DNA from 3 places in the Gordonibacter sp. RACS_AR68 genome. Region 3 is predicted to be linked to each of the others. Evidence: predicted binding sites of a transcription regulator. Region 3 holds the regulator's gene; each other region holds the start of a gene.
The links. Region 3 encodes HrcA, which represses chaperone genes, less so after heat shock. Its sites were predicted from a motif close to TNTTAGCANNCNNNNNNNNNGNNTGCTAANA; they were not measured.

Region 1 (6,879 bases), on a different contig from region 3:
GCGCCGCCCGGAAGCCGCGGGGGGCCGGCCGGCTGCGGTTGCCGGCGGGCACGGCCAGCAGGCTCTATGCCTGGCCGGTGGCGGCCAGCATGCCGGCGCGGCGGCCGAAGGTCATCGTGCGACCGCAGGCCAGGCCCGTGAACAGGTTCGGATAGCTCACGCTGAAAAAGCCGCCCGAGCAGTCGCCGGTCAGGTACAGGCCCTCCACCGGTGTGCCGTCTTCGCGCACGGGATGCATATCCGTGTCGATCATCACGCCGTCGAGCGTGGCCAGGAACCAGGCGCCGGTGCGCACGCCGTAGAACGGCGGCGTGTCCAGCTTCATCAGGCGGTACGCCTCCTTGTTGTAGTCCTCGTCGCGCCCTTGCTCGGCAAGGTGGTTGTAGCGCTGCCACGACTTCACCGTATTCTCCACGGGGATGTTCAGCTTCTCGGCCAGCTCCTCCATGGTGTCGGCCTGCTGGATGTAACCGGCCTCGATGAGCTTCTCGAACTCGGAGGCCATGGACTCGATGGTGCGGTTCGACGGCGCGCCGTTGTCGAACGGGTACAGGCGGCAGCAGCCCACCTCGTTCATCTGGCGCACCTGCTCGGCGTAATTCGCGTCCCAGATGTCGCAGTACGTGTGGTGCGGCTGCATATAGGCCGAATGCAGCATGTAGTCGTAGGGGCCGGACTCGTTGCAGAAGCGGTTGCCGTTCAGGTTCACCTTCATGAACGGCTGCTCGCCGAACCAGAACCACTCGCCCACCGTGCCGTTGCCAGCCGTCTGGTCGGGCTTGCAGCACGCACGGTTGAACGTGCACGCCGCGCCGAGCGGGTCCATCTGGCCGCCTGCCCACAGAGCCGCCTTGATGCCGTCGCCGGTGGGGTTGCCGCCCTTGCCGGGAGCCGCGATGCGCAGCGCCTGGTTCCACGGCTGGCGCGCCTCCATCATCTCCAGGTTGTTGCCGTAGCCGCCCGTGGATAGGATGACGCCCTTGCTGGCGTTGATGCGCAGGTAGTGGCGGTCGTTCACATCACGGGCGATCACGCCGGTCACGCGGCCGGAGCCATCCTGCTCGCACTTCACCAGCTCGGTGTTCCAGCGGAACTCGGCGCCCTTCTCCTGCGCGTATTCCATGAGCGACACGCCGAAGCTGAAGCTCTTGTCGTCCTTCGAGAGGGCAGTTTTTTCGGGACTGTGGCCGGTGGCCCACGCCTTGTCGCGCGCGCCCTGTCCCGTCGTGCCGATGGAGCCCTCGAAGTTCATGACCATGCGGCCGTCGCGCTCCACGATGCCGGTGATCCAGTCCAGCATGGGGCCGGACTCGTTCGCCCACAGCTTCACCAGGTCGTAGTTGATGAAGCCGTTGGCATAGCGGACAATGTCCTCCACGGCCTCCATCTTGTCGATCTCGAACTGGGGATACTCTGCGAACGACGCCTTCTGCAGAGCAGAGTCGATGGCGCCGATGTCCTCGCGCGGGTTCGCCACCTTGGACACGCGGTCGATGCCCAGCACGCGAGCGCCGTTCTCGGCGGCGGAGATGATGGCCGGCAGCCCACCGGTGCGGCAGCCCACCACCAACACCTCCACGTCCAGCGTCTCGGCGATATCGGCCTCGGGCACCTCGGGCGCCGATCCCAGCCAGGTTGGCGTGCCCGTCTCCCCGACGCGTGCGTTAGCGGGGGCTGCGGCGGCATCGACGGCGTAGCCGTTGCCGCACCCGGCCAGCGCGCTCGCCGCGGCGGCGCCCAGCGCGGTGATGCCCGCTCCCTTGAGGAAGCTGCGGCGCGAAAGTCCGCTGCGCTCGTTACTCATTGGGAGCCTCCCATCCCTCGGGCGCGGTCAGCGCATGGCATTCGTTGCACACGAGCGTGCTCTTCTCATGCACCTTATGGCAGTCGCCGCATTCAAGCGCGTAGTCCTGGTGGCTGGAGTGCGGGTTGTACTTCTCGTCGTTGCCCTCGAAGCCCCAGGTGCCTGCAACCACCTCGTCCATGCTGTGGCAGCCGCTGCGCGCGCAGAACTCCTCGGAGGCGAACTCCTTGCCCGTGGCCAACATGCCCGTGGCCTCGTCCATCGGATAGCTGTCGCTCGCCCATGCCATTGCCTCGGACACCTGCGTGGCGAACTCGGCCTCGTGGCAGCTCAGGCATGTGTCGCCGGCCGCCGCATGCTGCGTGACCAGCTTGCCCGGGTCGCCCTCGCTGTACGTCTCCACGTACTTGTCCATGGGGCTGTGGCAGATGGCGTTGCAGAAGCTGGGCTGCTCATGCCACACCCACGCCCCAATGCCGGCTACCAGCACCACCGCCACGATGACGCCCGCCACGATGACGCCGCGCCGCGCGCGTTTCGGCGCGGGGGCAGCCGGGTTGGCATCCTGCGAGGCACCGGCTGCCGGGGTGCCAGGGGCACTCGAGGCGCCCGGGGCGCTGTCGGCACCGGGAGCAGCCGGGGCACTCGGAGCCCCGATCGCGCCGTCTGCGCTATCCTTGTCGACCATGTCCTCCTCCTTCTCCTTCTCTGGTTCGATCGGTGAAACCCTTCGGCCGCATCATGCAGGCCAGCGGAGCAACCGACCATTACCCCCGTGGGGGCATTTTTACGTTTTTGCTGGTGAGAGGTTTAAATGGAAAGGGAATGGCACGGAGGGGAACCACCCTCCGAAGAAGCAGCCGCCCGTTGCCGAGGAGAGAGCGCAGCCAAAGCCTCCCGTTGTCGGGGGGGGGTGCACGGCCGAAGCCACCCGCCGCAGCGGCGGAGGGGCCTCGTTTCGCCTACGGCCGCAGGGGTGTCGACGCTCCATGCGGCAACTGCGCCAAAGGCGTGCAAGATAACGGCAAGGTGTGCATGGCGGATATGCAAGATACCGGCAAGATCGGCACGGCGGATACACAAGGATTGGGCAAGATCGGGGCGATTCCCCGACGGCGATATTGCGGTCGCCCGGCAAGGTTGCGGCGGTAGGATAGGGGAACGGAGCGCAGAGGCGGCGCGGTACCACATCCCTCTCCAACCTTATCCCCTCTTGCAGGGCGAAACGGGAAGGGGGTGGCAACCATGACCGATTTGGTTTTGCTTACGGCAATCCTTGAGCTGATCGCCAGCGCAGTGCATCTATCTGCGGCTATAATAGAAAGGCTCCCCGTCCGTAAGGACAAGGAGCGCTAACCAAAGCCAAACCGCCGAAGCGATTCGAGAGCCGTGGGGAGTCAACAGCTCCCTGCGGCTCGACTTGCATGATAGCAAAAAACCAAAGCGCGTGCCACTTATATCGAAGCCTTGGGCACGTCTATACCCATATTTCACATCCATCTTCGGCAGCCGATTCCCGCTGAAGCCCGAACCGTCCAAGGAGAGCCAGCCGTTGCTCGAGCGCGACCGGCAACCCCGCCTCCTATCCTTCTCTTTCATCCCAAGGGAGCATCTGCATGACAGGGATGTGGCGAGGGGTATTCGCTTTGGCGGCCCCAGATAGACGTGCGGGAAGGCAGGCGCGGCGGGGGATACTCTGGGCGAGGGTTGCGGGCATCTCCGCTTTCGCACTCGGAAGTTGACGAAACCGTAACTTTTAGCACTCGTTGCTTGACAGTGCTAATGCAACGTTTTATAACAGTCTCGTACAGAGAAAACCGCACAGATAGAGGCTTAGGTTTTCTCATTCGACCCGGCACCCGACCGACAAGCCGGATGCGCCGCCGAAGGGAGCCCGAGCCTCGCACGACACGTAGGAGAGTGATTAGTATGGCCATGATGGTACCCATGCGGAGGAACCGCAACCTGCTGAGCGAGCTGATGACCGACCCGTTCGACGCGTTCTTCAACGCGGCCTCGGCCCCGATGCAGGCGATGCAGAAGATGTCGCCCACGCTCATGCGCACCGACATCAAGGAGACGGACGGCGGCTACGAGCTGACCATCGACCTGCCGGGCTTCAAGAAGGACGACGTGCAGGCCGAACTCAAGGATGGCTACCTTACCATCAACGCGCAGACGCAGAGCGAGTCCGAGGACAAGGACGAGGAAGGCACCTACGTGCGCAAGGAGCGCTTCAGCGGCAAGTGCAGCCGCACGTTCTACGTGGGCGACGACGTGGAGGAAGACGACATCAAGGCGAAGTTCGAGGACGGCGTGCTGAAGATCGCCGTGCCGAAGAAGCAGGAGCAGCCGAAGCTCGAGGAGAAGAAGACCATCGCCATCGAGGGCTAGTTCTGCGAGGTACACGGCCAGTGCGCAAGGGAAGGCGACCGCAAGGTCGCCTTCCTGCTATGATGGGACGCAAGCCATTCGCAGCACTATCGAGGAGGAACCATGGACGACGAGACGCGGCGCGGGATCGAGGCGTTCCGGCGCTGGGTGGACGAGACGAAGCCGGGACGCATGGTGTTCTTCGGCGGGGCGGGCGTGTCCACCGAGAGCGGAATCCCCGACTTCCGCAGCCCCGACGGGCTGTACGCGCAGAAGTACCCCCATCCACCCGAGCAGATGATCTCGCGCAGCTTTTTCGACGCGCATCCGGCGGAGTTCTTTGCCTTCTACGGCGACCGCATGCTCGCGCTGGACGCCCAGCCCAACCGCGCGCACCGGAAGCTGGCGGACCTGGAGCGGGCCGGAACCCTGTCCGCCGTGGTCACGCAGAACATCGACGGCCTGCACCAGAAGGCCGGCAGCGAGCGCGTGCTGGAGCTGCACGGCAGCGTGCTGCGGAACTTCTGCATGGATTGCGGCGCGGCATACCCGGTAGACGAGCTGCTGCGCCTACGCGACGAGGCCGCTGACGGCGTGCCGCGCTGCCCCGCGTGCGGCGGCATCGTGAAACCCGACGTCGTGCTGTACGAGGAGGCGCTCGACGAGCGCACGCTCCAAGGATCCGTCGACGCCATCGCCCATGCCGACCTCCTGGTGGTGGCGGGCACGTCGCTTTCCGTGTACCCGGCAGCGGGCCTTATCGATTTCTTCCAGGGCGACCACCTGGTCATCGTGAACCGCACCCCCACCCCGCGCGACCGCCAGGCCGACCTCTGCCTGGCCGCGAACGTGGGCGACGCGTTCGACTTCTAGCCGCAACCGCAACCCGTCCTCCCACGCTCCGCCGAGCAACGCGAACGAATGTTTCACGTGAAACATCGGCGCCTGCTCCCGGAAAAACGAGCGGGATGGCACGTCAAGCTACCGAGAAGGAGCAACCCTATGCCCGAAGCCGCCAGCAAAGCCCCTGCCGTCCCCGCCGCCGATGCCGCCGCCAGCGCTGCCACGCCCACGCCCACGCTCGCCGGCCTGCGCCAAGTGTCCGACGGCTGGATAAAGAAGTACGTGCTGACGTACACGATGCCCGACGGCTCGGCCTACGAGTACGAGAGCGCCTCGCGCAAGGGGCCGGAGGCGTACCGCGCCGAGCTGGAGGCGCACGCGCGCGGCGAGAGCGCGGCATCCGACGCCGTGTGCATCGTTCCGCAGACACCAGACGGCCGGCTGCTGCTCATACGCGAGTTCCGCTACCCGCTGAACAGCTGGTGCATCGCGTTTCCCGCCGGGCTCGTGGACCCCGGCGAGGACCTTGCGGCAGCCGTGGACCGCGAGCTGCGCGAGGAGACGGGCTATGCGCTGCGCGCCGACCTGGGCGCCGCGGCGCTCGACCCGCTGCCGCAGGCGGGCTTCTCGTCCACCGGCCTCACCGACGAGACGGTGCAGGTGGTGTTCGCGCAGGTGGAGCGCGTGGCTGATGCCCAGCCCGAACCCTCCGAGCTCATCGAGCCGTTCCTGCTGCCCATCGCCGACGTCCCGCGCTTCCTCGCCGAGAACGACACGCCCATCGGCACCCGCGCGCAACTCGTGCTGGAAGCGTTCGCGCGCCGCCGCTAGGTGCCGAACCTTCGACCCCCGCGCGCCCCGGCCGCACCGCTCGCGGACACCGCCGCGCGTGGCCGCTGCCAGGGCGCTCGAGCAGCTGGGGCGAGGTAGCGAGCGACGCCCGCCCGCTACCTCGCCCTCACGCAGGCGTGGATGCCGCCGCGCAGGTTCGGAACGCCCTGGGCGGGGTCGAGGTTCCAATCCGCGTCGGGGAACAGCATGCCGTCGTTGTGGAGGCAGGCGCCGCTCAAGCCGGCCGCAACGCCCGGGGCCGTTTCAGGCTTCCACCAGCCGTGCGGCACGCGCAGCGTACCCGCAGGCTGCGCCTCGTCCAGGTGGGAGAGCAGCTCCACCTGCCCGTACGCCGTCTCCACCGAGCACCATACACCCTCGCCGATACCCTCGGCCGCAGCATCGGCCGGGTTGATGAAGAACCGCGGTTCCGGTTCCTGCGCGCGCAGCGCGGGCATCTGGTGCAAATTCGTGTTGTACGACTTCCGCTCGCGGAAGCCCGCGAACGCCACGTAAGGGTACGCGCCCTCCGGCGCCGCCTCGCAGCCGGGGTCGGACGGTTCCTCGTAGAAAGGCAGCGGGTCGAAGCCCAGCTCGGCCAGCACGGAGCTGGCGAGCTCCACCTTGCCGGAGGGCGTGACGAACCGTCCCGCGGCCGGCACCTCCGTTTCCACCGCTTGGCGCACGGCAAGCTCGTCCCAGGTCAAGCCGAGCGGCGCCAGGCGCCAATCGTACAGCTCGTGCTCGTCCTCCCACGGGAATTGATCGGCAAAGCCCAGGCGGTCGGCCAGCCCCTTCACCACGTAGTACCAGCTCTTGCACGAGCCTGCCGGCTCGCAGAACGCCTGCTCGCACACGAACGCCGGCGCCACCTCGAACTGCGGCGACAGCACGTCGCGCTCGGCCCACATGTCGCCCGGCAGCACGTAGTCGGCCAACTGCGCCGTGGGCGTGAGCCAGTGCTCGAAGGCCACCACGAGATCCTGGTTCATGAAGCCCTCGACGATGCCCTGTTGGCCTGCATAGCT
Region 2 (6,879 bases), on a different contig from region 3:
GCGGCGAAGAAGAAGGCCGAATAGCCTGGCGCTAGCGAATCGGTTCGCGGTATGTGCAGACGGCTCGGCCGGGCACATACCGCTTTTTTGTATATCGGCCGACACTCCGTCGGAGCACTCACGTACAGAGATAAAAAGCCGCACGTCCGACAACCGGGCGTGCCTGTTGTAGGTATCGGACAGGTGAGAAGCATGGCAAACGACAACTTCATCCTCACGCAGGAGGGCAAGGAAAAGCTCGAGGAGGAACTGCACTACCTCGAGACCGAGAAGCGCGCCGAGATCGGCGAGCGCATCAAGGTGGCGCGCGAGTTCGGCGATATCTCGGAGAACTCCGAGTACGACGATGCCAAGAACGAGCAGGGCATGATGGAGGCGCGCATCGCCGAGATCAGCCGCATCCTGTCCGAGGCCACCGTCGTGAGCACGCCGAAGCGTTCCAGCAAGGTGAACATCGGCTCCATGGTCACGGTGGACATGGGGGGCAAGGAGCGCGTCTTCACCATCGTGGGCGGTGCCGAGAGCGACGCGGCTGCCGGCAAGATCAGCAACGAGTCGCCGGTGGGTGCAGCGCTCTTGGGCCACAAGAAGGGTGACAAGGTGGAGACTACGGGCCCGACCGGCCGCGACATCTCCATGGTGATTCTGAAGATCGAGCATTAGGAAGTTCCGTCGGCTTGGCGGCCGCCGGAACTCGCCGACGACTGCGGTTCCGGTTCCGTCGGCCTGGCGGCCGCCGGAACCCGCCGACGCTGCGGCCCGCCCTCGCACCCGATCTTCGCGCGATGTCGCGGGCTTGCGTACCGAAGTACGCGGCGCCCGCGCCATCCCCCGAATCTCGGGCACGAGGGCGGGCCTCGCTGACTTACTACGCCAACCTGCGCGGTTGGTTTTCGCGCTTCGCGCGAAGGGCTCGGCCCGTGCGGGCGAGCCCGCTCTGCGAGCTGGACGAGATTGAGGGGCACCGAACTATGAGCGACACCAACGACACGACGGGCAACGGGCAGGTCATCGAGGACGATCCCATCGCGGTGCGCCGCGCGAAGCGCGAGGCGCTCATCGCGGCGGGACGCGACCCGTACGGGCACGCATTCGCGTACTCGCACCACTTGGCCGACCTGGCCGCCCAGTACGAGGGCCTGGAGGACGGCGCATCCACCTCAGACGAGGTGAAGGTCGCTGGCCGCATCATGGCCAAGCGCGACCAGGGCAAGCTCGCCTTCCTCGAGCTGCGCGACTCGACGGGCGACATGCAGCTGTTCTGCCGTATCAACGCGCTGGGCGAGGAATCGTTCGCCGAGCTCAAGGACCTCGACGTAGGCGACTGGATCGGCGTCGTCGGCACCATGATGCGCACGAAGCGCGGCCAGCTCTCCGTGGCGGTCGAGTCCTTCGAACTGCTGTCCAAGAGCCTGCGCCCCCTGCCCGAGAAGTTCCACGGCCTGGCTGACAAGGAGACGCGCTATCGCCAGCGCTACGTCGACCTGGTAATGAACCCCGAGGTCAAGGACACGTTCACGAAGCGCTTCAAGATCGTGGCCGCCATCCGTCGCTTTATGGAGGATCACGGCTACTTCGAGGTGGAGACGCCCATCCTGCACCCCATCCTCGGCGGCGCGAACGCGCGCCCCTTCGTCACGCACCACAACGCGCTCGACAAGGACTTCTACCTGCGCATCGCCACCGAGCTGCACCTCAAGCGCCTCATCGTGGGCGGCTTCGAGAAGGTGTTCGAGATCGGGCGCCAGTTCCGCAACGAGGGCATGGACCCCTACCACAACCCCGAGTTCACTACCATGGAGTTCTACCAGGCGTTCAGCGACCTTGAGGGCATGATGGAGCTCACGCAGGGCGTCGTGCAGGCCGCGGCGCTGGCCGCATGCGGCACCACGCAGGTTGAGTACCAGGGCCAGCAGGTGGACCTGGGCGGCACGTGGCGCCGCGCCACCATGATCGAGCTGGCCAGCGAGGGCGCGGGGGAGGACGTGAGCTTCGCGCGCACCCGCGAGGAGCTGGTGGCCATCCTCGAGCGCAACGGCGGCCATGCCGAGGACGCGTGGGGCAAGGGCAAGCTCATCGCCGAGATCTTCGAGGCCGTGGCCGAGGAGAAGCTCATCCAGCCCACGTTCGTGACGGAGCATCCCCTGGAGGTGTCCCCGCTTGCCAAGAAGAAGGCGGGCGAGCCCGAGCTCACCGAGCGCTTCGAGCTGTTCATCTGCGGCCACGAGTACGCCAACGCCTTCGGCGAGCTGAACGACCCGGTGGACCAGGCCGAGCGCTTCCGCAAGCAGGTGGAGGCGAAGGACCTGGGCGACGACGAGGCCATGGGCTACGACGACGACTACGTGCGCGCGCTCGAGTACGGCATGCCCCCGGCGGGCGGCTGCGGCATCGGCATCGACCGCCTGGTCATGCTGCTCACCGACGCCCCGTCCATCCGCGACGTGCTGCTGTTCCCCCACATGAGGGACGAGGCCCCTGCAGGCGGGCGCTCGCGCGCTGCCGCGCCGGTTGCGGCCGCGCCGACGGCTGTCGCCGACGCTCCTGTGGCCGCGCCCATCGACTTCTCGAAGGTGGTCATCGAGCCGCTGCTCGAGGACGAGGTCGATTTCGACACGTTCAGCAAGTCGGACTTCCGCGCCGTGAAGGTGAAGGAGTGCGCAGCCGTTCCCAAGAGCAAGAAGCTGCTGCAGTTCACGCTCGATGACGGCACGGGCGCCGACCGCGTCATCCTGTCCGGCATCCACGCCTACTACGAGCCGGAGGAGCTGGTGGGCCGCACGCTCATCGCCATCACCAACCTCCCGCCGCGCAAGATGATGGGCGTCGAATCGTGCGGCATGCTGCTCTCCGCCATCCACGAGGAGCCCGGCAAGGACGGCCAGCCCGAGGAGCGCCTGAACCTGCTCATGGTGGACGACCGCATCCCCGCCGGCGCGAAGCTGTACTAGCGTCCCGGCAAAAGCACGCTCCCAACGAAGGCCGCCCTCGCACCCGCTCGGGCGGCCTTCTTGCGTCTAAGACGCCCCAGCGCACGGGAAACCCGGTTTCGTGGCAGGTTTTGACGATAGTTGATCATTCGAGATGCCGGAAGCCGGCTGCTGAAGGCTCCTTCTCGAAGGGCATTCGCAAAGGGCCAGGTCATGTTCATGTCTCTCAAACCGGTGTGCCTGACCGAAAAAGCCGATGATAAACTAGCGCCATTTTCTGCCACGAGCGTGGCGAATCGCCGCGCGCGAGGCGGATTGCGCTCAGCCGAGCAGCTCCCTTCGGAGGGCGAGCTGGCGCGCGGGGTATTCGGAGCAGACGGGCCTGGCCCTCGTGCCGAGGTGCTTCGCCAGCGCCTTGGCGAACCGGTTGTACTCCTGGTAGTTTTCCACCTGTTTCCAGGTGGCGGTCACCACCGTGAATCCGAGTGCCTCGAGCGCATCCTTGCGGGCGGCGTCCTCGGCGATGCGCTCGGCTCCGGTGTGGCAGAGCGTGCTGTCGTACTCCACGGCCACACGCTCATCGGGCCAGATAAGGTCGCAGCGCAAATGCGAGCGGCCGGTGACCCAGCGGCTGCGCTCGGGTATGGGGACGACAGCGTTCATCAAGGGGTGCTTGATGCCGCTTCCTCCGCGCAGACAGGGAAGGGTCACGAGCTCGGCCAGCGTTGATTCGCGCGGCGAGGCCGAGCCCTCCATGATGTGGGGGAGGGCTGTGCGCAGGGCTTTCGCTCCTCGAACGCCGTCGAGTTTTCGCAGGCAGGACGCTATTTTCTCCGGCGAGGTGAGCGGCTTCCTGGCCCCTGATCCGTAGGGGCGGCTCTCGTCGGGCGCGAACGTGCCGCAGAACTCGTATCCGAGGTGGGCGGTTCGTGGGAGGCTCGAGCAGCGGCAGCCGGACATCGCGAGGTGCGCTCCTGCGAAAAACCCCGCACGTGTCAGAACCTCGTCAGAAGTGAGCACTTTTGGAGGCATCGGGGGGCACGGCAGCGCGCAGCCGGAGGTCGTGATAGGATGAACGGGTCGCCGCCGCCTGCGCTTGTGGAGCGAGCGTGTGCGGCCATATGCGGCATTGGCACTCTCAATACAAGAGTGCTAAGATGGCACGGAACCATACGATAGACTCTGCGAGAAGAGAATAGAGGCTAGCATGTCATTTGAGAAGTTTACGGACAAAGCGCGCAAGGTGCTCGTCCTGGCGCAGGACGAGGCCCGCTCGCTCCACCAGCCCTACGTGGGCACCGAGCACATCCTGCTCGGCCTTATACAAGAGAAGGACGGACTGGCCGCCCAGGCCCTCGACCGCAAGGGCGTGAAGTACGACGCCGTGGTGCAGGCTATCCGCCAGGTGGTGGCCATCGACGAGGACACCGACGTGTCCGGGCATCTCTCCTTCACGCCCCGCGTCAAGCGCGTGCTGGAGAACAGCCTGCGCGAGGCCATGCAGATGGGCCAATCCTACATATCCACCGAGCATCTGCTGCTCGGCATCGTGCGCGAGGGCGACGGTACCGCGCTCGAGGTGCTCACGCGCCTGGGCATCTCCGGCGACGACGTGCGCAGCGCGCTGAACGACCTCGTGGGGCAGAGCCCCGTGTACGCCGGGCGCAACGCGTTCGACCCCCAAGGCCAAGGCTCCGACAGCGTGCTCAAGGAGTTCGGCACCGACCTCACGCAGAAGGCGCGCGACGGCAAGCTGGACCCGGTCATCGGCCGCGCGGGCGAGATCGAGCGCGTCATGCAGGTGCTCTCGCGCCGCCAGAAGAACAACCCGCTGCTCATCGGCGAGCCGGGCGTGGGCAAGACCGCCGTGGCCGAGGGCCTGGCGCAGCTCATCGTGTCGAACCAGGTGCCGGACATCCTGCGCGACAAGCGCCTGTTCACGCTCGACGTGAGCGCGCTCGTGGCCGGGTCGAAGTACCGCGGCGAGTTCGAGGAGCGCCTGAAGAAGTGCATCAAGGAGGTCATGGACGCGGGCGACATCATCCTGTTCATCGACGAGATGCACACGCTCATCGGCGCGGGATCGGCCGAGGGCTCCATCGACGCGGCCGCCATCCTGAAGCCGCCGCTGTCGCGCGGCGAGATCCAGGTCATCGGCGCCACCACCATCGACGAGTACCGCAAGCACCTGGAGAAGGACTCCGCGCTGGAGCGCCGCTTCCAGCCCATCACCGTGGGCGAGCCGAACGAGGAGCAGGCGCTGCGCATCATGGAGGGCCTGCGCGACCGCTACGAGGCGCATCACCAGGTACACTTCACCGACGAGGCGCTGCAGGCGGCCGTGACGCTGGCCGACCGCTACATCCAGGACCGCTTCCTGCCCGACAAGGCCATCGACGTGCTCGACGAGGCCGGCGCCCGCATGCGCATCCGCAACATGACGCTGCCGAAGGAGCTGCGCGACCTGGACGAGGACCTGCGCAAGCTCCGCGCCGAGAAGGACGGTGCCATCGCCGCCCAGGACTTCGAGCGCGCCGCCCAGCTGCGCGACGAGGAGGCCCAGCTCAAGGACAAGCGCGCCCAGGCCGAGAAGGACTGGGAGGAGAATGCCCAGAAGACCATCCAGCAGGTGACGGTGGAGGACATCGCCGACGTGGTGTCCATGACCACGGGCGTGCCGGTATCGAACCTCACCGAGGCCGAGACCGAGAAGCTGCTGCGCATGGAGAGCGTGCTGCACGAGCGCGTCGTGGGCCAGGAAGAGGCCGTCACGGCGCTGTCGAAGGCCATCCGCCGCTCGCGCTCGGGCCTCAAGGATCCGAAGCGGCCCGCCGGCTCGTTCATCTTCCTGGGCCCCTCGGGCGTGGGCAAGACGGAGCTCTCGAAGGCGCTGGCCGAGTTCCTGTTCAACTCCGAGGATGCGCTCCTGTCCTTCGACATGTCCGAGTACATGGAGAAGCACAGCGTGTCCCGCCTGGTCGGCAGCCCTCCGGGCTACGTGGGCTTCGACGAGGGCGGCCAGCTGACGAAGGCCGTTCGCCAGCGCCCCTACTCGGTGGTGCTGTTCGACGAGATCGAGAAGGCGCACCCCGACGTGTTCAACATCCTGCTCCAGATCTTGGAGGAGGGCCGCTTGACGGACGCGCAGGGCCGCACGGTCGACTTCCGCAACACGGTCATCATCATGACGTCGAACGTGGGCGCGCGCGAGATCGCGCGGCCGACGACGCTCGGCTTCTCCACCGAGGAGCACGCGGGCCTCTCCGACAAGGAGATAAAGAGCCGCGTCATGTCCGAGATGAAGAAGCTGTTCCGTCCCGAGTTCCTGAACCGCATCGACGAGATCATCGTGTTCAAGAGCCTGAACGACGAGCAGATCGCCGAGATCGTGAAGCTCATGGTGGCCGACCTGCGCGAGCGCCTGATCGCGCAGAACATGTCCATCAACCTGACCGACACGGCGTGCAAGCTCATCGCCAAGGAGGGCACCGATGCCACGTTCGGCGCGCGCCCGCTGCGCCGTGCCATCCAGCGCTTGCTGGAGGACCCGCTGTCCGAGGAGATACTCGAGGGCAAGTGGTCCACGGGGTCGATCATCGACGTGGATGCAGTGGACGGCGAGCTCGTGTTCACCCAGGGCTCGGGCGTTGTCCCGGAGCCGCGGAAGCGCGACAGCATCGCGCGTGATGCCGAGCTGCTGCTGACGAACTACGACCTGGGCCATGCCGGCGTGCGTGGCGGCGGGTCGATGTCGGGCGGCGCGGCAGACTAGCGCTCCCCCTGAAAAAAGCTCCCCTGTTCCCTGGGCTCGCATCTGGCGCCCGGGGAGCAGGGGTTTCTTGCGTTCTGGACCCGCATTTGTCGTATACTGGGGAAACGCTGATTGCTGCATCGTTCGGCCCGTTTGCGGGGCATGGGCTCTGCCCTTGCCGACGACCTGCGACGGGCC
Region 3 (6,879 bases):
GAAGTCGCCGAAGCGGAGGTTGAGCCGGAAAGGAGGAATCGCGACCAGGCACTATGCCGGAAAGCGCTTCCCGAAGCCACCGAGACGGGGCATAGTTTTCCGAATTCGGTGATTTTATGCCGTTCGAGCGCGCATCCGAGGCGAAAGGCCCGGTCGATCCAGGCACCGGGCGCACAGGCAGCGAGCCGATGCCCGAACGAGCCTGCGCCGGGAGACGCCGTGCTACATCGTCGCCTTCACGAGCGTGCCCAACGGGGCCCCGACGGGAGCGGGCAGCTCGAAGTAGCTTTCCGACATGGCCACGCCACCTTCCTCGACCAGCGCGAGCTCGACGGTTCCCACGCGGCGGGCGCGCTCGGACGCGCGCAGCTCGTCGCCGAAGGCGCGCAGCGCGGCGGCTCGGGCCGCCTTGACCTCGGTAGGCACCTGGTCGGCTCGCGCGGCGGCGGGCGTGCCGGCGCGGCGCGAGTACGGGAAGGCGTGTATCTTCGCGAAGCGGCAGGCGCGCGCGAGGTCGAGCGTCTCCTGGAACTCGGCGTCGGTCTCGCCCGGGAAGCCCGCGATGATGTCGGTGGACAGCGCCAGCTCGGGCACGGCGGCGTAGAGCCGCTCCACGAGCGCGCGGAACCGCTCCGCGTCGTAGGGGCGCGCCATCTCGCGCAGCACCTTCGAGCTTCCCGCCTGCAGCGGCAGGTGCAGATGGCGGCAGACGCGGCCGTCGGCGGCGGCGAGGAGGTCGATGAGCGCGTCGTCCACGTCGCGCGGCTCGACGCTCGAGATGCGAAAGCGCACGGGGAGCGCGCCGGGCTCGTGCAGGTCCGCCGTCTCGTCGAGCAGGCGGCGCAGCAGGCCGGCCAGGCGCGTCGCGGACGGGTCGCGACGCCCACCGTCGCAGTACGAGCCCAGGTTGATGCCCGTGAGCACGATCTCGCCCGCGCCCGCCCGCGCGTACGCCGCGCACTCGCGCACGACCTCGTCGGCGGGGCGGCTCGTCGCCCGGCCGCGCGCCACGTGCACGATGCAGTACGTGCACGCGTTGTCGCACCCGTCCTGCACCTTGACCCCCACCCGGGTGCGGAACCCGGACCCGATATGGAGCAGGGGGGCAACGTCACCCTGCTCGATGGGAGCGCACGCAGTTTCGGAAGCCCCGCGCGCCGCGCCGCGGGAAGGGCCTGCGGGCCCCTCGGCTTGCACGGCGGAGACGTTGGCGGGATCGGCAGGCTCGCCGGCCGCACTGCGGGAGGAGCAGGCCTCGCACCAGTCCCGTATCGCATCGGCGAGCTGGGCCTTCCCCACCACGGTGACGCGGGCGTCGAGAGCCTCGTAGAACACCGCATCGATGGCGGCGGCACAGCCGGTGACCAGGACGCGGGCGCGATCGTTCGCGCGCAGGGCGCGGCGCACGGCCTTGCGGGTCTTCTTCTCGGCCTCGCCGGTGACCGTGCACGTGTTGACCACGATGAGGTCGGCTTCCGCTTCGGGCGTCTCCACGCCGCACGCGGCGAGACGCGCCGCCGCGTCGTCCGACTCGACGCGGTTCACCTTGCACCCCAGGTTGACGACGGCGAAGTTCATCGCGCGCCCGCCCTCGCGCGACGCTCCAGCTCGTACAGCACGAGCGCGGGCGCCACGATGCCGGCGGTCTCCGTACGCAGGATGGACGGGCCGAGCGACACGAGCGAGGAGCGGGGGTTGCAGGCCGAAAGCGCCTCCACCTCACGCTCGGTCAGGCCGCCCTCGGGCCCCACCACCACGGCCACGCGAGCGCCCTGCGCCGCCGGGCCGCCGCCGAGCGCACGGTCGAGCGCGACGTCGAGCCGCGACGCGCTGGGAGCCTCCTCCCAGCACACGAGCACCGCCGCGGCCGTCTCCAGCAGCGCGCACGTCTCCCCCAGGCCCGCCGGCTCCCGCACCTCGGGCACGGCCGGCTGCCCCGACTGCATGGCCGCGCTCTTCGCGATGGCGCGCCAGCGCCCGGCCTTCGCCGCCGCCTTCTTCGCGTCGAGCCGCACGACGGAGCGCTCGCATGCCAGCGACACAAACGCCGCCACGCCCAGCTCGGTGGCGTGGCGGATCACCGTCTCCATCTTGTCGCCCTTGGCCAGGCCTTGCACGAGCGTCACCGACGGGCCTGCGTCCGCGCGCTCGAAGCGCTGCGCGATGCGCACGAGGGGCACCTCGCCGTCGAAGGACACGATCTCGCAGGCGAAGTAGTCCTGCGCGGCATCCACCACCGCGATGCGCTCGCCCGGCGCCAGCCGAAGCACGCGCGCATGCCTCGCGTCGTCCGCCGCGAGGCGCAGCGGGAACGACTCGCCAACCTCGTCGGCGAGCACCTGCTCGTCGAGGTAGAAATGCTGAAGGGACATCGCTCGCCCGCTAGTTGAAGGCGTCGCGCAGCTTCTGCAGGGGCGTGCGCTCGTCGGAGACGTCCTCGCCCAACTCCTCGGCCAGCTGCTCCAAGAGCTCGCGCTGCCTCTTCGTGAGCTTCTTGGGCACCACCACGTTCACGTGCACGAACATGTCGCCGCGCGCGTCGCTGCGGAACTTCGGCATGCCGAAGCCCTTCACGCGCACCACCTGCTCGTTCTGGCAGCCCTCGGGTATGCGCACCTGCACCTTCTCGCCCTCGAAGATGCCGTCGATCTCGATCTCGGCTCCGAGGGAGGCCTGCACGATGGACACGTTCGCCCGCGCGTGCAGGTGATCGCCGTCGCGCTCGAAGAACTCGTGCGGCTGGATGCGCACCGTGACGATGAGGTCGCCGGGCGCCGCGCCCTGCATGCCCGCCTCGCCGAACCCGGACAGGCGCAGCTGCTGCGAGTCGCGGATGCCCACCGGCACCTCCACGGTCACGCGCTGGCGGTCGGGCACGCGGCCCTGGCCCTCGCATTCCGGACACGGGTTCTCCACCGAGCGGCCCGTGCCGTTGCAGGTCTTGCACGTGGTGGCCGTCTGCATGTCGCCGAGGAACGTGTGCTGCACCGAGACCACGCGGCCCTGGCCGCCGCAGTCGGGGCAGGTGATCTCGCGCCCGTCGGGGCCGAGGCCCGAGCCGTCGCAGTCGGGGCACGGCGCCAGGCGGTCGTAGACGATCTCCTTCTTGGCGCCCGCGGCCACCTCCTCCAGCGTGACGCGCAGGCCCACGCCCATGTCGCGGCCCTCGCGGCGCTGCTGCTGGCGCCCGCCCGCGGCCCCGCCGAAGAACGAGCTGAAGATGTCGCCCATGCCGAAGCCGCCGCCGAACAGGTCCTCGAAGTCCACGTAGCCGCCGCCCCCGTAGGGGTTGCCGCCGCCCGCCGCGCCCGGTATGGTGCCGAAGCGGTCGTACTGGGCGCGCTTGCCGGGGTCGCTCAGCACGTCGTACGCCTCGTTCAGCTCCTTGAACTGGTCCTCGGCGTCGGGCGCCTTGTTCACGTCGGGGTGAAGCTCGCGCGCGCGGCGTCGGAACGCCTTCTTGATCTCGTCCTCCGTGGCGTTCTTGGAAACGCCCAGAACCTCGTACAGATCCTTGGCCATTGCTCTTGCAGTACCTTCCTCGTTTGACGGCGCCCCTCGTGCGGGCGCCGTGCAAGCCCTATACGTCCTGAAGCGCCGCGCTCGCGATGCGCACCGCCCGCAATACCTTCGAATAGTCCATGCGCGTGGGCCCGATGACGGCCACGACGCCGGCCGACTCCCCGCGCCCGTAGCGGCTGGCCACCACGGACACGCCGGCCAGCTCCGCCGCGTCGTTCTCGCGCCCGATGCGCACGCTGGGCGTGCCGTCGCCCTGCCGCACGGCGTCGTCCAGGATGTGCAGCATGACCGTGTCGTCCTCGAGCACCTGCATGACGGGCAGCAGCGCCTGCGACTGGCTGAACTCGGGCTTCGTCAGAAGCGAGCTCACGCCCAGCCGATGGGCGCGCGACAGCTCGCTCTCCTGCAAACACGACAGCACCTCGTCGAGCGCCATGCGCACGAGCGGGTCGCGGAACGCCTCGGCCATGCCCTGGCCCAGGCCGTCCTCGATCTGCTGGAGCGACTTGCCCGTGAACACGTCGCCCAGAAACGCCTGCACGCGCGCCAGGTCGTCCGAGGACACCTCCTCGGCGAACTCCATCTGGCGGTTGAACACCTGGCCGTCCTCGGTGACGAGCACCACGAGCGCGCGGTACGCGTTGAGCGAGATGAACGAGAGCTGCTTGATATGCAGGTTCAGAACCGACGGCGCCAACACGATGGAGAGGCAATCGGTGATGCGCGTGAGGGCCGACGACGTCTGCTCGAGCAGCGCGTCGAGCTCGCTCGCGCTGCGGCGCAGCTCGTCCACGACGGGGCGGTAGCGCTCGTCCTCGCCCGCGAGGTCGGTGGCAAGCAGGTTGTCCACGAACGCGCGGTAGCCGTGGTCGGTGGGGATGCGCCCGGCCGAGGTGTGCGGCTGCGTGATGTAGCCGCCGTCCTCGAGCACCGACAGCTCGTTGCGCACGGTGGCCGGGCTCACGCCCAGTTGGTAGCGCTCCGTGAGCGTGCGCGAGCCCACCGGCAGGGCGCACGCGACGTATTCCTCGATGAGCGCGGCCAGCACCCGCTGCCTGCGATCGGATAGCACGCCTCTCCACCTTCCTCTCTCGCTTGACCGGTCTCCGCCGCGCGCCCGAGCCGGCTTTCGGCACGCACCCGCGGCAGCGCCGCTCTGACGAGTCGGCGCCGAGCACCTATTTTAGCAGCCGATGCAAGAGAGTGCTAAGAAAAGCGAAGGAAATGTGCATATGGGCGGAGCCGGGCGGCCGGGAGGAGCGCGGGGAAGGGTCGCCGGCGAAGGCCCTACGCCAGGTCGAACAGCCTTCCGTACAGCTCGTTGCCGCACAGCCAGCCGCGATCGGTGGGGCGCCAGCGCCCGCCTTCGTGCACGACGAGGCCCTCCCCCTCCAATTCTGCGAGCACGGCGGGGGCGTCGGGCAGCAGGACGGCGGCGCACGCCACCTGCTCGTCGGACACGCCGCAGGTCATGCGCATGCCCAGCATCAGGTCCTCGGCGGCCATGCCGCGCGCATCCAAGTCGTCGGTCACCCGCCCGTCCTGCACGCGCATGCGGCGCTCCGCGTTCTGGGTCATCGTGGCCGCCGAGCGGCCGAGCCCCAGGTACGGCACGCCCGTCCAGTACGCGATGTTGTGGCGGCACGCGAAGCCGGGGCGGGCGTAGCTCGCCACCTCGTAGCGCTCGTAGCCGGCCTCGGCCAGCACGCGCGCGGCGATCTCCATGTGCGCGGCCTCCACGTCGTCGTCGGGCTCTTCCAGCTCGCCGGCGAGCACGGCGGCATCGAAGGGCGTGTGCGCCTCGATGGTCAGCGGGTACACGCTCACGTGCGCCGCGCCGAGCGCCGCCGCCTCGCGCACGCTTGCCTCGAAGCTCCCGGCGCTCTGGCCGGGGATGCCGCACATGAGGTCCACGCTCACGTTCTCGAAGCGCGTATGCGCCGCCTCGATGGCGCGGCGCGCGTCGTCGGCCGAATGGGCGCGCCCGAGCGTGCGCAGCACGTCGTCGTCGAAGCTCTGCACGCCGATGGACAGGCGGTTCACCCCGAGCGCCCACACGTCGCGCACCATGCGCTCGGTCAGGCTCTCCGGGTTCGCCTCCATCGTGCACTCCACCTCGGGCGTCAGGTGCATCGACAGCGACAGCGTGTACAGCAGCATGGACAGCCGCGCCAGGCCGATGTGGCTCGGCGTCCCGCCGCCCGCGTACACCGTCTCGAGCGCCCCGAGCTCGCCCTCCTTCGCCTTGCGGCGTATCTGCAGGCAGAGGTCCTCCACGTACGCGTCGATCTCCGGCGCGTCGGCCGGGACGGCCGAGGTGGCGAAGTCGCAGTACCCGCACCGCCTCACGCAGAACGGAAGGTGGAGGTACAGGGCGCGATAAGGGTCGTGCGGCATGGTCTAGCCCTCCTGTTCATGCTCGCCCAGCAAGGCGAGCAGCTCGTCGAACACGCGGTCGAAGTCCTCGACGGACACGCAGGCGTTGATCCTCGCGCGCGCCGCGGCGGCGCCCGGCAGGCCCGCGAGGTACCACATGGCGTGCTTGCGCATGCGCACGATGTTCTTCCCCTCCCGCTGCGAGAGCAGCCGCGCGTGGCGGCGGGCCATGGCGATGCGCTCGCGGGCGCCGGGGGCCGGCGGCTCGGCCGCGCCCGCGAGCGCGGCCTTCGCCTGGGCGAACACCCAGGGGTTGCCCTCGGCGCCGCGGGCGATCATCACCGCGTCGCAGCCGGTGCGCGCCGTGAGCGCCACGGCGTCGACGCCCGTGCGAACGTCGCCGTTGCCGATGACGGGCACGCCCACGGCCTCCTTCACGCGCGCGACGACGCCCCAGTCGGCGCTGCCGCGGTAGAGCTGCTCGGCGAAGCGGCCGTGCACCGCGACGGCGCACGCGCCCGCGTCCTCCATGCGGCGTGCGAAGTCCGGCGCCGTCTCCTCGCCCAGGGCCCAGCCGCGGCGGAACTTCGCCGTCACGGGATGCGACACGGCCGAGCGCACGGCGCGCACGATGGCGGCGGCCAGCCCAGGGTCGCGCATGAGCGCCGAGCCGTCGCCCTTCGACACGATCTTGCGCGCAGGGCAGCCCATGTTGATGTCGAGGTACGCCAGCGACTCCCCCATCTCGTCCTCGATCCAGGCGGCCTGCGCGGCCATGGTGTCCGGCTCGTGGCCGAACAGCTGCACGGCCACCTGGTCCTCGCCGGGCGCGAGGTGCAGTAGATGGCGCGTCTTCTCGTTGGCGTAGGAGAGCCCCTTCGCCGAGACCATCTCGGTGAAGGCGAGGTCGGCTCCCTGCTCGCGGCAGAGCGCTCGGAACGCCTCGTCGCTCACGCCCGCCATGGGCGCGAGGAGAAGGCG

Region 1: a site for HrcA is predicted at 3,559-3,589, ahead of K9U15_RS02820 (Hsp20/alpha crystallin family protein). Genes of this name have one in related genera too.
Region 2: a site for HrcA is predicted at 4,058-4,088, ahead of K9U15_RS04335 (ATP-dependent Clp protease ATP-binding subunit). Genes of this name have one in related genera too.

What each region holds. Positions count from the first base shown of each region.
Region 1 is NZ_JAIPUP010000001.1:656,086-662,964, reverse strand. It holds gene K9U15_RS02830 (FAD-binding protein) at 65-1,804, opposite strand; gene K9U15_RS02825 (cytochrome c3 family protein) at 1,797-2,492, opposite strand; gene K9U15_RS02820 (Hsp20/alpha crystallin family protein) at 3,734-4,198, shown strand; gene K9U15_RS02815 (NAD-dependent protein deacylase) at 4,301-5,050, shown strand; gene K9U15_RS02810 (NUDIX hydrolase) at 5,180-5,851, shown strand; gene K9U15_RS02805 (molybdopterin-dependent oxidoreductase) at 5,968-6,879, opposite strand, start outside.
Region 2 is NZ_JAIPUP010000001.1:1,000,151-1,007,029, forward strand. It holds gene tatA (twin-arginine translocase TatA/TatE family subunit) at 1-24, shown strand, start outside; gene greA (transcription elongation factor GreA) at 193-663, shown strand; gene lysS (lysine--tRNA ligase) at 972-2,951, shown strand; gene K9U15_RS04330 (hypothetical protein) at 3,252-3,890, opposite strand; gene K9U15_RS04335 (ATP-dependent Clp protease ATP-binding subunit) at 4,138-6,702, shown strand.
Region 3 is NZ_JAIPUP010000003.1:40,679-47,557, forward strand. It holds gene K9U15_RS07380 (MiaB/RimO family radical SAM methylthiotransferase) at 223-1,578, opposite strand; gene K9U15_RS07385 (16S rRNA (uracil(1498)-N(3))-methyltransferase) at 1,575-2,372, opposite strand; gene dnaJ (molecular chaperone DnaJ) at 2,383-3,522, opposite strand; gene hrcA (heat-inducible transcriptional repressor HrcA) at 3,581-4,594, opposite strand; gene hemW (radical SAM family heme chaperone HemW) at 4,810-5,919, opposite strand; gene dusB (tRNA dihydrouridine synthase DusB) at 5,923-6,879, opposite strand, start outside.